2 linked regions of the Streptomyces collinus genome follow. The protein of the gene in region 1 interacts with the protein of each later gene in a pairwise test. Links are inferred from orthologs where the notes say so. Each region holds a gene or a part of one and is shown on either strand. Other genes may lie near its edges. The genes, in order: RFN52_RS30000 and paaC.

The links.
Region 2: the proteins of RFN52_RS30000 (region 1) and paaC interact in binary tests that used the Escherichia coli proteins (3 or more experiments, as listed by UniProt). The link is inferred for Streptomyces collinus from one-to-one orthologs.

What each region holds. Positions count from the first base shown.
Region 1 is NZ_CP133771.1:6,572,331-6,579,594, reverse strand. Bases 1,823-4,821 are described here. They hold RFN52_RS30000 (response regulator), read left to right. Parts: upstream 1,823-2,981; coding sequence 2,982-3,662; downstream 3,663-4,821. Other genes in these bases: RFN52_RS29995 (monocarboxylic acid transporter), read right to left, coding at 3,735-4,821; RFN52_RS30005 (ATP-binding protein), read left to right, coding at 1,823-2,982. Outside these bases: RFN52_RS30015 (citrate synthase), read left to right, coding at 1-199; RFN52_RS30010 (ferredoxin family protein), read left to right, coding at 253-1,197; more of RFN52_RS30005, read left to right, coding at 1,309-1,822; more of RFN52_RS29995, read right to left, coding at 4,822-5,327; RFN52_RS29990 (DUF485 domain-containing protein), read right to left, coding at 5,324-5,884; RFN52_RS29980 (DNA gyrase/topoisomerase IV subunit B), read right to left, coding at 6,463-7,264. UniProt on the Escherichia coli protein: Member of the two-component regulatory system DpiA/DpiB, which is essential for expression of citrate-specific fermentation genes and genes involved in plasmid inheritance.
Region 2 is NZ_CP133771.1:700,162-707,199, reverse strand. Bases 18-2,790 are described here. They hold paaC (1,2-phenylacetyl-CoA epoxidase subunit PaaC), read left to right. Parts: upstream 18-876; coding sequence 877-1,704; downstream 1,705-2,790. Other genes in these bases: paaE (1,2-phenylacetyl-CoA epoxidase subunit PaaE), read left to right, coding at 2,213-2,790; paaD (1,2-phenylacetyl-CoA epoxidase subunit PaaD), read left to right, coding at 1,698-2,213; paaB (1,2-phenylacetyl-CoA epoxidase subunit PaaB), read left to right, coding at 573-866; paaA (1,2-phenylacetyl-CoA epoxidase subunit PaaA), read left to right, coding at 18-576. Outside these bases: more of paaA, read left to right, coding at 1-17; more of paaE, read left to right, coding at 2,791-3,328; RFN52_RS03175 (PucR family transcriptional regulator), read right to left, coding at 3,340-4,980; RFN52_RS03170 (aspartate aminotransferase family protein), read left to right, coding at 5,206-6,474; RFN52_RS03165 (FAD-binding and (Fe-S)-binding domain-containing protein), read left to right, coding at 6,471-7,038. UniProt on the Escherichia coli protein: Component of 1,2-phenylacetyl-CoA epoxidase multicomponent enzyme system which catalyzes the reduction of phenylacetyl-CoA (PA-CoA) to form 1,2-epoxyphenylacetyl-CoA. The subunit C may be essential for structural integrity of the alpha subunit.

The sequences.
Region 1 (7,264 bases):
CGCCAACGTGGACCTGGCCCTGGCCGTGCTCACCGCGTCCTGCGGCATGGCCCCGAGCGCGGGCGAGACGATCTTCGCCGTGGCCCGGACGGCGGGCTGGATCGCCCATGCCCTGGAGGAGTACGGCGAGCGCCCGCTGCGGATGCGACCGAGCGGTCTCTACGCAGGTCCGAAACCGCCGCAGCCACTGCCGGAGTAGCGTCGGCCTGCCCCGAAAGTCGCCGTGGAGGAAGTCAGGTTAGGCTCACCTCTGTGAGTACGTGCTCAAGCGTCTCCCGGGACTTCGCCGAGCCCGTTTCGGGAACCGCGGCCACCGCGAGGACCTGGCTGTTGCTGGAACAGCCCGGTCCGTGGGGTGCCAAGGCGCTCACTTCGAGCCACCTGGACCCCGCCCTGGGGCGTGCCCTGGAGGCGGCCGCCAAGGACACGGGCGTGCGGATCGCGCTCATCCGCCGCCCGGGGCGTCACGCGGACCGCCGTGTGCCCGCAGCTCGCCGGGTGTACGCCGCGCACGTCGTCCCGGGCAATGTCTGGCTGCACAGCGCCTCGACCTCGGACCCCGGGGAGCTGCTCGGCCTCGACTTCGCCGCACTCGGCAGGGGCGACCACCAATCGTTCGGCGCGCTGCTCGGCGGCCGGCCCCACGACGGTGACCCGCTCGCCCTCGTCTGCACCAACGGCAAGCGCGACCGCTGCTGTGCCCTCCTGGGCCGGCCGCTCGCGGCCGAGCTGGCGACCTCCGGGGTCGAGGGCGTCTGGGAGGTCACCCATCTGGGTGGTCACCGCTTCTCCCCCACCGTGCTCGTGCTGCCGTACGGATACGCGTACGGCCGGGCCGAGGCCCATTCCCTCAAGGAGGTCCTGCACGGCGCCCGTGAGGGGCGGATCGTCGTGGAGGGGTGCCGGGGCAGCTCGGCATGGGACCGGCCCGGTCAGGCCGCCGAGCTCGCCGTGCGCACCAGGGTCGGCGAGTACGGCGCTCAGGCTCTGAGTGTCGTCCGGACGTCCGGCGCGGCCCCGCGCTGGGAGGTGACCGTCGCCCACGCCGACGGACGCCACTGGCAGGTCGACGTGGCCCAGGGCGCGGCCCTGCCGGCCCGCCCCGAGAGCTGCGGGGCGTCCGTGCTCGGTACCCCCGCACGCATGGACGTGGTGGCGGTGCGCGAGGTGAGGATGACAACCTCACTGGCCAGCTGACCGTCCGGCTCGCCTCGGACACACGTTGATGCCGCATCTGTACACATTGATCTGGAGATCCACGCCACACCCGTCTAGGGCCGGCGGCCGTGCGCACGTACGGTCTTGGCTATGAGCCCCACTCCCTCCGCACGCCGCCTGCGCCTCGGCCTGCCCCGGCGGGTGTTCTCGCAGGTGCTGCTGATGCAGGTGGCGATCGCCGCGGGAGTCGCGGTGCTCGCGACCGGATTGTTCCTCGCGCCCCTCAGCAACCAGCTCGACGACCAGGCCATGCGCCGCGCGCTCGCGATCGCGCAGACGACCGCACAGCTGCCGGATCTCGCGAAGGACCTGCGGGACACGCCGCCCTCGCCGGACGGCCCGGTGCAGCGGGAGGCGGAGCGGATCCGCAAGGCCACCCAGGCCGAGTACATCGTGGTGATGGACTGGCGGGGCGTGCGCTGGTCGCACACGGACCCGCAACAGATCGGCGGCATCGTCTCGACCGACCCCGGCCAGGCCCTGGCCGGTAAGGAGGTCATGGAGATCGACAGCGGCACCCTGGGCCGCTCCGCCCGGGGCAAGGTGCCGCTGCGCGACAGCGACGGCACCGTCATCGGCGCGGTCTCGGTCGGCATCGCCTACGACAGCGTCCGGGCCCGGCTGATCCACGCGATCCCGGGACTGCTCGCGTACGCCGGCGGCGCCCTGGCCGTAGGCGCGCTGGCGGCATGGCTCATCTCCCGGCGGGTCCACCGGCAGACCAGGGATCTGGCCTTCTCGGACATCGCGGCGCTCCTGTCGGAACGCGAGGCGATGCTGCACGGCATCCGCGAGGGGGTCGTCGCCCTGGACCGCACCGGCCGCATCCGTCTGGTGAACGACGAGGCGCAGCGCCTGCTGGGCATCGGGGAAGCGGTCGTGGGCCGCTCACCCGACGAGGCGCTCGGCGCGGGCCGCACGGCCGACGTGCTGGCCGGACGCGTCACCGGCACGGATCTGCTCACCGTGCGCGGCCAGCGGGTGCTGGTCGCCAACCGCATGCCCACCGACGACGGCGGCGCCGTGGCCACCCTGCGCGACCGCACCGAGCTGGAGCAGCTGGGCCGCGAGCTGGACTCCACCCGCGGTCTGATCGACGCCCTGCGCGCCCAGGACCACGAGCACGCCAACCGCATGCACACACTTCTGGGGCTGCTCGAACTGGAGATGTACGACGACGCTGTCGACTTCGTCGGCGAGGTCGTCGGTGACCACCGGGCCACCGCCGAGCAGGTCACCGAGCGGATCGAGGACCCGCTGCTCGCCGCCCTGCTGGTCGGCAAGGCGACCGTCGCGGCCGAGCGGGGCGTCGCCCTGGGGGTGTCGGACCGGACCCGGCTGCCCGACCGGCTGGTCGACCCGCAGGGGCTCGTCACCGTCGTGGGGAACCTGGTGGACAACGCCCTCGACGCCGTCGCCGGCAAACCGCACGCGCGCGTGGAGGTCGAAGTGCGCGCCGAGGGGCGTACGGCGATCCTCAGGGTCCGCGACACCGGGCCGGGAATCCCGCCGGAGCACCGGGAGTTGATCTTCACCACGGGATGGTCCACGAAGACGCCGCCCGCCCACCGCGAGCGGGGCATCGGACTCTCCCTGGTGCGCAGGCTGGCGGAGCGGCAGGGTGGCAGCGCTACGGTCGGCGAGGCGCACGGCGGAGGCGCGGAGTTCACCGTCGTCCTGCCCGAGGCGCTGGCCGGGCCGGGTCCCGAACCGGCCGTATCGACCGTGCCGTCCGCACCGCAGACGGCCGAGGAGGGGTCGTGATGATCGAAGTCCTGGTCGTGGACGACGACATGAGAGTCGCCCGGGTCAACGCCGCCTACGTCGAGAAGGTACCGGGCTTCCACGTCGCCGGAGAGGCCCACAGCGCCGCGGAGGCGCTGCACCGGCTGGAGACACTGCCCCGGCTGGACCTGGTGCTCCTGGACCACTACCTGCCGGACGCGACGGGACTCGCGGTCGTCCAGGAGATGCGGCGGCGCGGCGATCAGACCGACGTGATCATGGTGACGGCGGCCCGGGACGTCTCCACCGTGCAGGCGGCGATGCGGCACGGCGCACTGCAGTACCTGGTCAAGCCGTTCGCCTTCGCCGGCCTGCGCGCCAAGCTGGAGGCCTACGCGGAGCTGCGCCGCACCCTGGACGGCGGTGGAGAGGCGGAACAGGCCGAGGTGGACCGCATCTTCGGGGCCCTGTCGGCGTCGTCGGAGCCCGATCTGCCCAAAGGCCACTCCCCCACCACCGCGGAGCTGGTCCGCCAATGCCTGATGCACGCGGACGGACCCTTGTCCGCCCAGGAGATCGCCGAGCGGACCGGAGTGAGCCGCCAGACCGCCCAGCGCTACCTGAAGCTCCTGGAACGCACGGGACGGGCCAGGCTGACCCTCAAGTACGGCGACGCGGGCCGCCCGGAACACCGCTATGTGTGGGCGACCCGCGGCTGAGGCGACAGCCCGCCGCGTTTCCACGGCCTGGCGATGGCCGCGCACCGACCGTGGCAGCGATGGCAGCCGCAGCTACGCCGCTCCCGCACCCGTCAGCGACCGCACCTCTGTCTCCGCATGCTTGACCTCGTCCGGGCCCTCCGCCGAGGTGACCGTGCCCAGCCAGCCCGCGAGAAAGCCGAGGGGGATCGAGACCAGACCCGGGTTCTGCAGGGGGAAGTACTGGAGGTCGATGCCCGGGAACAGCGAGTCGGGGCTGCCCGAGACCACCGGTGACAGCACCACGAGCACCACCGCCGGGACCAGACCGCCGTAGACCGCCCACACGGCACCCCGTGTGGTGAAGCCGCGCCAGAACAGCGAGTAGAGCAGCACCGGCAGGTTCGCCGACGCGGCGACGGCGAACGCCAGGCCCACCAGGAACGCCACGTTGAGATCCCGCGCCAGCAGACCGAGCGCGATCGCCACCGCACCGACCCCGACGGCCGCGACGCGGGCCACCGCCACCTCGCTGCGCGGCTTCCCGCCCCGGCGCCGCAGGGACGCGTACAGGTCGTGGGCCACGGACGCCGAGGAGGCGAGTGTGATGCCGGCGACCACGGCGAGGATCGTGGCGAAGGCGACCGCGGCGACGATCGCGAAGAGAACCGTCCCGCCGGTGGATCCCGCACCACCGCCGAGATCGAGCGCCAGCAGCGGAACCGCCGTGTTCCCGGCCGCGTTCGAAGCACGGACCGCATCCGGCCCCAGGATGGCGGCCGCACCGAATCCGAGCACGATCGTCATCAGGTAGAAGCCGCCGATGAGACCGACGGCCCAGACGACCGAGCGGCGCGCGGCGCGCGCGGTGGGCACGGTGTAGAAGCGGGACAGGATGTGCGGCAGCCCTGCCGTGCCCAGCACCAGAGCCAGCCCCAGGCTGATGAAGTCGAAGCGGGCGGTCCAGTCCCCGCCGTACTTCAGTCCCGGCGCCAGAAACGCCCCGCCGTGCCCACTGCGCTCGGCTGCCGTGAGCAACAGCCGGTTCAGGTCGCCGTGGAAGCGCATCAGGACGAGCACCGTCAGCGCGATGGTGCCGCCGAGCAGCAGAACGGCCTTGACGATCTGGATCCACGTGGTCGCGCGCATCCCTCCCAACGACACGTAGATCACCATCAGTGCGCCCACACCGATGACGGTCCAGGCACGGGCCGCGTCGCTCGTGCCCCCGAGCAGCAGCGCCACCAGGCTCCCCGCGCCGACCATCTGCGCCACCAGGTACAGAACGGACACCGTGACCGAGGAGGTTCCCGCCGCGATCCGGACCGGGCGTTCCCTCATCCGGGCCGCCACGACGTCGGCGAGCGTGAACCGGCCGCAGTTGCGGACCAGTTCGGCGACCAGGAACAGCACCACCAGCCACGCCACGAGGAAGCCCACGACATACAGCAGCCCGTCATAGCCGAACAGCGCGATGAGCCCGGTGACCCCGAGGAAGGAAGCGGCCGACATGTAGTCACCGGCGATGGCAAAACCATTCTCCATGGGGGAGAAGAGCCGCCCGCCCGCGTAGAACTCCTCCGCCGAGCCACGCCGGTTGCGGCTGACCCAGGTGGTGATCCCCAGCGTGACAGCGACGAACGCGCTGAAAAGCAGCAGCGCAAGCGTCTGATGTTCTTCCGTCACGACCCACCACCGCTCATGCCACGCGTCAGTTCCTGTGTGTCCCACCGCAGTTCGAGGGCGGCTCGGTCCCTGCGCAGCCGCGCGTGCCGCGCGAAGGCCCAGGTGAGAAGGAAGGTGGACAGGAACTGCCCGAGCCCCGCCACCATCGCGACGTTCAACGCTCCCGCCACGGGCCGCTCCATCAGCTCAGGCGCCGTCGTGGCTGTCACGACGTAGCCCACGTACCAGGCGAAGAACGCCACGGACGCCGGCACCACGAACTTCCGGTACCGCCGCCGCACCTCCTGAAAGGCCGCACTGCGCTGCACTTCCAGGTACACGTCGGCCGCCGCGGCCCCCGTGGCGCCCTCCGTCCGTGCCGATGGAACCATCGGTTGAGCTTGCGCCCCGTCGCCGGACGACTCGCCCCAGCCGGAGGCGAGGGCGTCGTACCAGGGATCGTCGTACCTGAGCTGTCCGGCCTCCTCGGCCGGGAACGGATCATGACCGTCGAGAGGCTCGACCCGGTTCTCCTGGCCGGCCCCACCGCCGCGGAGACGGCCCTTGCTTGGCTGCATGCCCAAGGATGGACAGAACGGGAAGATCCCCGACTCTTCTTCCCCGCACACTTCACCCCATCAGGTGACTAACCTGCTGGTAGCCGCACAAGTCCCTTTCCGTAGGCGTAACGCACCGCCTGCGCACGGTCCTTGATCCCGGTCTTGGTGAAGAGGTTGTTGCTGTGAGACTTCACGGTCGCCGTGGAGAGGTGCAGCCTCCGGGCGATCTCCGGGTTGCTCAGCCCCTCGGCGATGAGGAGCACCACTTCCGTCTCCCGGCCGGTGAGCCCGTCCCGTGGCGCAGGGGGTGCGACCGGCCTGGGCCCGGCCTCCCCCAAGCGCTCCAGTGGCCGCCTCTGAACGCCCGGCGACCGCGATGCCCTGGAGCAGCGCGAACGACGCTGCGGGTTTGGCCAGTTCACGGGATCGGAGCCTGGGTGGATCACGGGTGGATCCCCGACCGTGTGTCTCTCCACCCGGGGGTGGAGAGACGTCTCGGTACGGCCGGGGCCGTACCCAGGCGACTCATGGAGGCCGGACCACTGCCGACCGGGTACATGACCCCGGCCGTACCCGGCAACAGCCCGGCGCTCCGGCTACGCGTCGATCCGCGACCGGTCCAGCGTCGCCGCCGAGTTGGAGATGAACTCCTTGCGCGGCGCCACGTCGTTGCCCATGAGCAGATCGAAGACCTGCTCGGCGGCCTCCAGGTCGGAGAGGTTGATCCGGCGCAGGGTGCGGTGGCGCGGGTCCATCGTCGTCTCGGCCAGCTGGTCGGCGTCCATCTCACCGAGGCCCTTGTAGCGCTGGATCGAGTCCTTGTAGCGGATGCCCTTGCTCTGGAACTCCATGAGCGTGTCACGCAGTTCGCGGTCGGAGTACGTGTAGACGTACTTGTCCTGCCCCTTCTTCGGCTGGACGATCTCGATGCGGTGCAGCGGCGGCACCGCGGCGAAGACCCGGCCGGCCTCGACCATGGGCCGCATGTAGCGGTGGAACAGCGTCAGCAGCAGGGTGCGGATGTGCGAGCCGTCGACATCGGCGTCGGTCATCATGATGATCTTGCCGTAGCGTGCTGTGTCGATGTCGAAGGTCCGGCCCGAGCCGGCTCCTATGACCTGGATGATCGCGCCGCACTCGACGTTCTTCAGCATGTCCGTCACAGACGACTTCTGAACGTTGAGGATCTTGCCGCGGATCGGCAGCAGCGCCTGGAACTCGGAATTCCGGGCGAGCTTCGCCGTGCCGAGCGCAGAGTCTCCCTCGACGATGAACAGCTCGCTGCGGTCGACGTCGTCGCTGCGGCAGTCGGCCAGCTTGGCGGGCAGCGAGGAGGACTCCAGGGCCGTCTTGCGGCGCTGCGCGTCCTTGTGCTGCCGGGCGGCGATACGCGTGCGT
Region 2 (7,038 bases), 5.9 Mb from region 1 along the record:
TGGTTCGTGGACGGCGCCGCGATCTGCAACCAGGTGCCGCTGTGCCGCTCCTCCTACGGGCCCTACGCGCGCGCCATGGTGCGGATCTGCAAGGAGGAGTCCTTCCACCAGCGGCAGGGCTACGAGCTGCTGATGACGATGATGCGCGGCACCCCGGAGCAGCGCGAGATGGTGCAGGACGCCGTGAACCGCTGGTGGTGGCCGTCGCTGATGATGTTCGGCCCGCCCGACGACGCCTCGCCCAACTCCGCGCAGTCCATGGCCTGGAAGATCAAACGGCACAGCAACGACGAACTGCGCCGGCGCTTCGTCGACATGACCGTCCCGCAGGCCGAGAAGCTCGGCGTGACGCTCCCCGACCCGGAGCTGCGCTGGAACGAGGAGCGGGGCCACCACGACTTCGGCACGCCCGACTGGGACGAGCTGATGCGGGTCATCAAGGGCGACGGCCCGTGCAACGACCAGCGGATGGAACGGCGCCGCACGGCCCACGAGGAGGGCACCTGGGTGCGCGAGGCGGCCACCGCCCACGCCGCCAAGCAGGCGGCCCGCGAGCGGAAGGGAGCGGTGGCATGACCGCCGACAAGCAGGACTGGCCGCTGTACGAGGTGTTCGTACGCCGCAAGCGCGGCCTGAACCACGTTCATGTGGGATCGCTGCACGCCGCCGACGACCGCATGGCCCTCACCCACGCCCGCGACCTGTACACCCGGCGCAACGAGGGCGTCTCGATCTGGGTCGTGCGCTCGGAGCACATCGCCGCCTCCACCCGCGACGAGAAGGACCCGTTCTTCGAGCCCAGCGCCGACAAGGTCTACCGGCACCCGACCTTCTACGACATCCCCGAAGACGTCCCCCACATCTGAAGGACAGGGCATGAGCGACGACCACGTCTACATGACCCTCGCCGAGGGGCATGACGACGACACCCGCTGGGCCTACGGCACCGGCTTCGAGGACCCCCTGCACGGCGTGGACACCACCGTGCCCGACGACGTGGACGCCCTTGAACTGGCCGCCCTCTGCGTCACCTTGGCCGACGACGCCCTGGTCTGCGCCCAGCGGCTCGCCGAGTGGACCACCCGCGCCCCCGAGCTGGAGGAGGAGGTGGCGCTCGCCAACATCGGACTCGACCTGCTCGGCCAGGCCCGCCTGCTCTACTCCCGCGCGGGGCAGGCCGACGGCACCGGCCGTGACGAGGACGCCTTCGCCTACTTCCGCGACGCCGGCGACTTCCGCAACGTACGCCTGGCCGAACTGCCCAACGGCGACTTCGCGTTCTCCATCGTGCGGCTGCTGGTGCTCGCCAGCTGGCGCCTCGCGCACTTCGAGCGGCTCACCGCACACCGTGACCCGGTGCTCGCGGCCATCGCCGCCAAGGGCGTGAAGGAGCTGACCTACCACCGCCAGTACGCGGCCGAGTGGGCCGTGCGTCTGGGGGACGGGACCGAGGAGTCGCACCGGCGGATGCGCAGGGCGCAGGAGCAGGTCGCGCCCTACCTGGGCGAGCTGTTCACGGCGTACGACGTCCGGGACGAGGTCGTCACCGTGCTGCGCCAGGTCACCGAGGCCGCCGGGCTGCCCATGCCGGTCTACCGCCCGCTGCCCGGCTCGGGCCGCACCGGGGAGCACACCGAGCATCTCGCCCCGCTGCTCGCCGAGTTGCAGGGTGTGGCCCGCGCCCACCCGGAGGCGACATGGTGACGGCACTCCTGGACGAGCGACGGGCCCGGCGCATCGCCGAGCAGGTGCCCGACCCCGAACTGCCCATGCTCACCCTGGCCGACCTCGGCGTGCTGCGCGAGGTGAGCCTGACCCCGGACGGCACGGTGGTCGCGAGCCTCACCCCGACCTACTCGGGCTGCCCGGCGATGGCGGAGATGCGCGCCGGCGTCGCCGCCCGGCTGCGCGAGGCGGGGTACGAACGCGTGGAGATCCGCACGGTCCTCCACCCGCCCTGGAGCAGCGACTGGATCACGGCGCACGGCCGGCGCAAGCTCGCCGAGCACGGCATCGCCCCGCCCGGCGCCGCGCCCGCGCGCGCCGCCGGCCCGGTCCCGCTCGTGCTGTCGCCGACCCGCCGCTCCGTGCCCTGCCCCCGCTGCGGTCACCCCGACACCGAGGAGACCTCCCGCTTCGGCGCCACGTCCTGCAAGTCCCTGTGGCGCTGCCTCGCCTGCCGCGAGCCGTTCGAGTACGTCAAGGAGATCTGATGGAGGACCTGATGGAGCCGGCCCCCGCCCCGGCGGCACGCGCACGTGCCCGCCGACGTCCGGTCTTCCACCCCCTGCGGATCGCCGCCGTGCAGCCGCTGTGCGAGGACGCGGCAGCCGTCAGCTTCGACATCCCGGCCGAGCTGGCCGAGGAGTTCACCTTCGCGCCCGGCCAGTCCCTCACCCTGCGCCGCGACATCGACGGCCGGGACGAGCGCCGCTCCTACTCGATCTGCGCCCCCGCCGGCACGGCACCGCGCATCGGCGTCCGCGTGGTGCCGGGCGGCCTGTTCTCCTCCTGGCTGGTGCACGACGTACGCCCCGGCGACACCGTCGAGGTGATGGCGCCCACCGGTGCCTTCACTCCCGACCTCACCACCCACGGCCACCACGTCCTGATCGCCGCCGGCTCCGGCATCACCCCCATGGTCTCCATCGCCGAGTCCGTCCTGGCCGCCGACTCCCGCTCGCGCGTCACCCTCCTCTACGGCAACCGCCGCACTGGCACCGTGATGTTCGCCGACGAACTCGCCGACCTGAAGGACCTCTACCCGACGCGGTTCCAGCTCGCCCACGTCCTGTCCCGCGAGCCCCGCGAGGCCGAGGTGCTCTCCGGCCGTCTCGACGCCGAACGGCTCTCCGCCCTCGTCGACGCCCTGGTCGACGTGGACTCCGCCGACCACTGGTGGCTGTGCGGCCCGCACGGCATGGTCCGTGCCGCCCAGGAGGTCCTCACCGGCCTCGGCGTACCCGCCGACCGCGTCCACCAGGAGCTCTTCTACGCCGACGACGAACCCGTCCGCGAGGTCCACCACGCCGAGACCGGCCCCACCGGCCCGGTCAGCCAGGTCACCGTCACCCTCGACGGCCGCTCCACCACCTCCCCCCTGCCCCGCGACCGCACCCTCCTGGAAGGGGCCCAACAGACCCGCCCCGACCTGCCCTTCGCCTGCAAGGGCGGTGTCTGCGGCACCTGCCGTGCCCTGGTCACCGACGGCAAGGCCGACATGCGCCGCAACTTCGCCCTCGAACCGTCCGAGGTCGACGCGGGCTACGTCCTCACGTGCCAGACGTTCCCGGTGTCCGAGGCGTTGACGGTGGACTTCGACACCTGAGTCTCGCCTCCTCACCGCTCCTGACCGGCGCGCAGGACCCGCAACACCGTGAGGGCCACGTGGAGTTCGGTGCGGCGCTCGCCGGATTCGAGGTCGGTGTCGAGGAGGCGTTCGACGGTGCGCAGCCGCTGGTACAGGGTCTCCCTGGACAGGCCGCCGCGTCGGGCCGCCGTGGTCTTGTTGCCGGCGGCGTCGAGGTAGTGGCCCAGGGTGGCCAGCAGGTCGGTGCCGTGCCGGGTGTCGTGGTCGATGAGCCGGCCCAGCCGGCGCTCCGTGTAGTCCTGGATGCGGGTGTCCTCGCGCAGCGCGTACAGCAGCCGGCGCAGGCCGATGTCCGGCAGCTCGTGGAAGGAACGGTCCGCGGGGAGGGGCTGGCCGGGCGGGGTGGCCTCTATGACCCGGGCCGCCTCCCGGAACGAGCGTGCGCTGTCGGCGAGATCCGCCACCTCCGAGCCCACGCCGACGATCGCCTCCGGCGTCAGCGCCAGCGCGGTGCGGCTGAGGCGTTCGGCCACGGGCCGCCAGGGCTGGGCGGGCCGCAGGGCCAGCAGGACGCCGAGGCGGTGGGGGGACAGTTCGCCGACCAGGGCCGGGACCCCGGCCGACCTCAGCTCCCGGTGCAGCCGGGTCTCCGGCTCGGCGCCCGCCCCTCCGGATCCCAGGTCCACGAGGACGGCCAGGAAGACACCGGCCTCCGTGGGCAGTCCCAGCGCGGCGCAGCGGGCCCGGACGTCCTCGGCGGAGTGGTGGCGCTGCTCCGCCAGCTCGCGCAGGGCGTTGCGGTGGGCCGTGTGCTCCCACGGCGTGGAGTGGATGAGCCGGGCCACGGTCAGGGCCATCGCCGTCCGCTCCAGGACGGTGACGTGCTCCGGACCGAAAACCGGCCCGTCGGCGGGCAGCATGGCCAGTCGCCCCCAGCGTTCGCCCTGGTAGGAGACGGGCGCGGTGAGCCAGCCCTCCGGGCCGCCCACCCCGGTGTGGTCGCCCGGCCCGGCCGCCCGGGAGCGCTGCTCCCAGTCCCCGAGCGCCTGCTCCACCGTGCTCCCCGAGGGCTCGCAGATCAGCGCCTGGTGCACCAGGTTCTCCAGCACGACCGTCCGGCCGCTCATCTCCGCCGCCGCGCGCACCACGTCCTCCGGCCCCGCCCCGCGCAACGTCAGAGCCGTGAACGCCTCGTGGATCCGCTGCGTCCGCCGCATCGCGTCGGCCTGGTTGCCGAGGATCAGCGCGTGCACGACCTGCGTGACCTCCAGGAAGTTGACGTCCCGGGCGAGGGTGACCAGAGGCAGCCCCCGGGCCCGGCACGCCTGCACGAGGGCGTCGGGCGGCCGGTGGTAGCGGCGTACGAGTTCGATGACCAGGGCGGCCGCCCCCACGTCGGCGAGTTCGTCGACGTAGCGGCGGACGCCCGCGGCGTCCTCGGGCAGCGGCATGCCCGTCGTCAGGACCAGCTCGCCGCCCTTGAGGAAGGAGGCCGGGTCCGTCAGCTCGGTGATGTGCACCCAGCGCACCGGCCGGTCCAGCTCGGTCAGGCCCGTCACGACCTGGGGCTGTCCGGCGGCCAGGACCGGCAGGGCGAGGACGTCCGCCAGAGTCGGAGCGCGACCGGCCGGGGCGGAGTCACGGCCGGCCGGCGGGGGGTGAACGGTCACGGGGCCTCCCTGCGTGCCCGGTCACTCTGACAAGCCGGGCTGACCTGCGCAAGAGCTGTCCACGGGAGGGACAGACGGGGCCCGGGGGGACCGCCGGTTGACACAACGTCCGAACAACGGGTTCGGGCTGGACAGATCACGCGTTGTCACCCTTCGCGGCGGCTTGGATGCTCGGACCGGAGCTGAGCCAAGCAACCAGACCTCGTCGTACGGCCGGGAGACACCATGACCGCACTGTCGCCGCACCTTCGCCAGGCCACGCCCGTCGTGGCGGCCCGGGGCGAGGGCGTCCACCTCTACGGTGAGGACGGCCGCCGCTACCTCGATTTCACCGCCGGTATCGGCGTCACCAGCACCGGGCACTGCCACCCCAAGGTCGTGGCGGCGGCGCAGGAGCAGGTGGGCACGCTGATCCACGGCCAGTACACGACCGTCATGCACCAGCCGCTGCGCCGCCTGGTCGACAAGCTGGGTGAGGTACTGCCGGCCGGCCTGGACAGCCTGTTCTTCACCAACTCCGGCAGCGAGGCCGTCGAGGCGGCGCTGCGGCTGGCCCGCCAGGCCACCGGAAGGCCGAACGTCATCGTCTGCCACGGAGGCTTCCACGGCCGTACGGTCGCCGCCGCCTCCATGACCACCTCCGGCATCCGCTTCCGGTCCGGGTTCTCGCCGCTGATGAGCGGCGTGGTCGTCACTCCGTTCCCGACGGCCTTCCGGTACGGCTGGGACGAGGAGACCGCCACCCGCTTCGCCCTGAAGGAACTCGACTACACCCTCCAGACGATCTCCTCGCCCGCCGACACGGCAGCGATCATCGTCGAGCCGGTCCTCGGCGAGGGCGGCTACGTCCCCGCGAACCGCGCCTTCCTGGAAGGCCTGCGCGAGCGGGCGGACCGGCACGGCTTCCTGCTGATCCTCGACGAGGTGCAGACCGGAGTCGGCCGCACCGGCCGCTTCTGGGGCCACGACCACTTCGGCGTCACCCCCGACATCCTCGTCACCGCAAAGGGCCTGGCCAGCGGCTTCCCCCTCTCCGGCATCGCCGCCTCCGAGGAACTGATGACCAAGGCGTGGCCCGGCTCGCAGGGCGGCACGTACGGCGCCAACGCCGTCGCCTGCGCCGCCGCCTGCGCGACGCTCGACGTCGTACGCGACGAGAAGCTCGTCGAGAACGCGGAAGCCATGGGCAAGCGGCTCCGCCAGGGGCTGGAGGCCGTGGCCGACCGGACCCCGGGCATCGGCGACGTCCGCGGCCTCGGCCTCATGCTCGCCACCGAGTTCGTCACCGAGGACGGCAGCCCCGACTCCGAGACCGCCGCCCGCGTGCAGCGCGCCGCGATCGACGAGGGCCTGCTCCTGCTGCTGTGCGGCGCCTCGAACCAGGTCGTCCGTATGATCCCGGCCCTCGTGATCGACGAGGCGGGCGTCGACGAGGGCCTTCAGGCCTGGGCGAACGCGGTCGAGGCCGGTACGTCGGGAGCTGGAGAGCGATGACCACCGCCACCCGCGACCTGGCGGGTCTGACGGCCCGGCTCGCCGAGCTGGCGCCCGGTCTGCGGGTGGAGACCGGGCCGGGGGCCACCGGCCCGTATGCCTATGACGCCTCCAACTACCGTGTGCCGCCGCGGGCGGTGGTCTTCCCGCGCACCGCCGACGACGTGGTCGCGGTGCTGCGGGCCTGCCGGGAGGCGGGAGTGCCGGTCACGGCCCGGGGCGGCGGCACCAGCATGGCCGGCAATGCGGTCGGTCCGGGTGTGGTCCTGGACTTCTCCCGGTACATGAACCGGATCCTGGACATCGACGTCGAGGCGCGCACCGCGCGGGTCGAGGCCGGTGTGGTCCTTGACGCGCTGCGCAGCGCGACCGCCCTGCACGGGCTGGACTTCGGTCCGGATCCGTCCTCGCACAGCCGCTGCACGCTGGGCGGCATGATCGGCAACGACGCGTGCGGGAACCGGTCGGTGCGCGACGGGCGGACCAGCGGGCACGTCGAGGCCCTGGAGATCGTGACGGCGGACGGCGTGCGGGCCGTCGCCGACCGCTCCGGGCTGCGGGCCG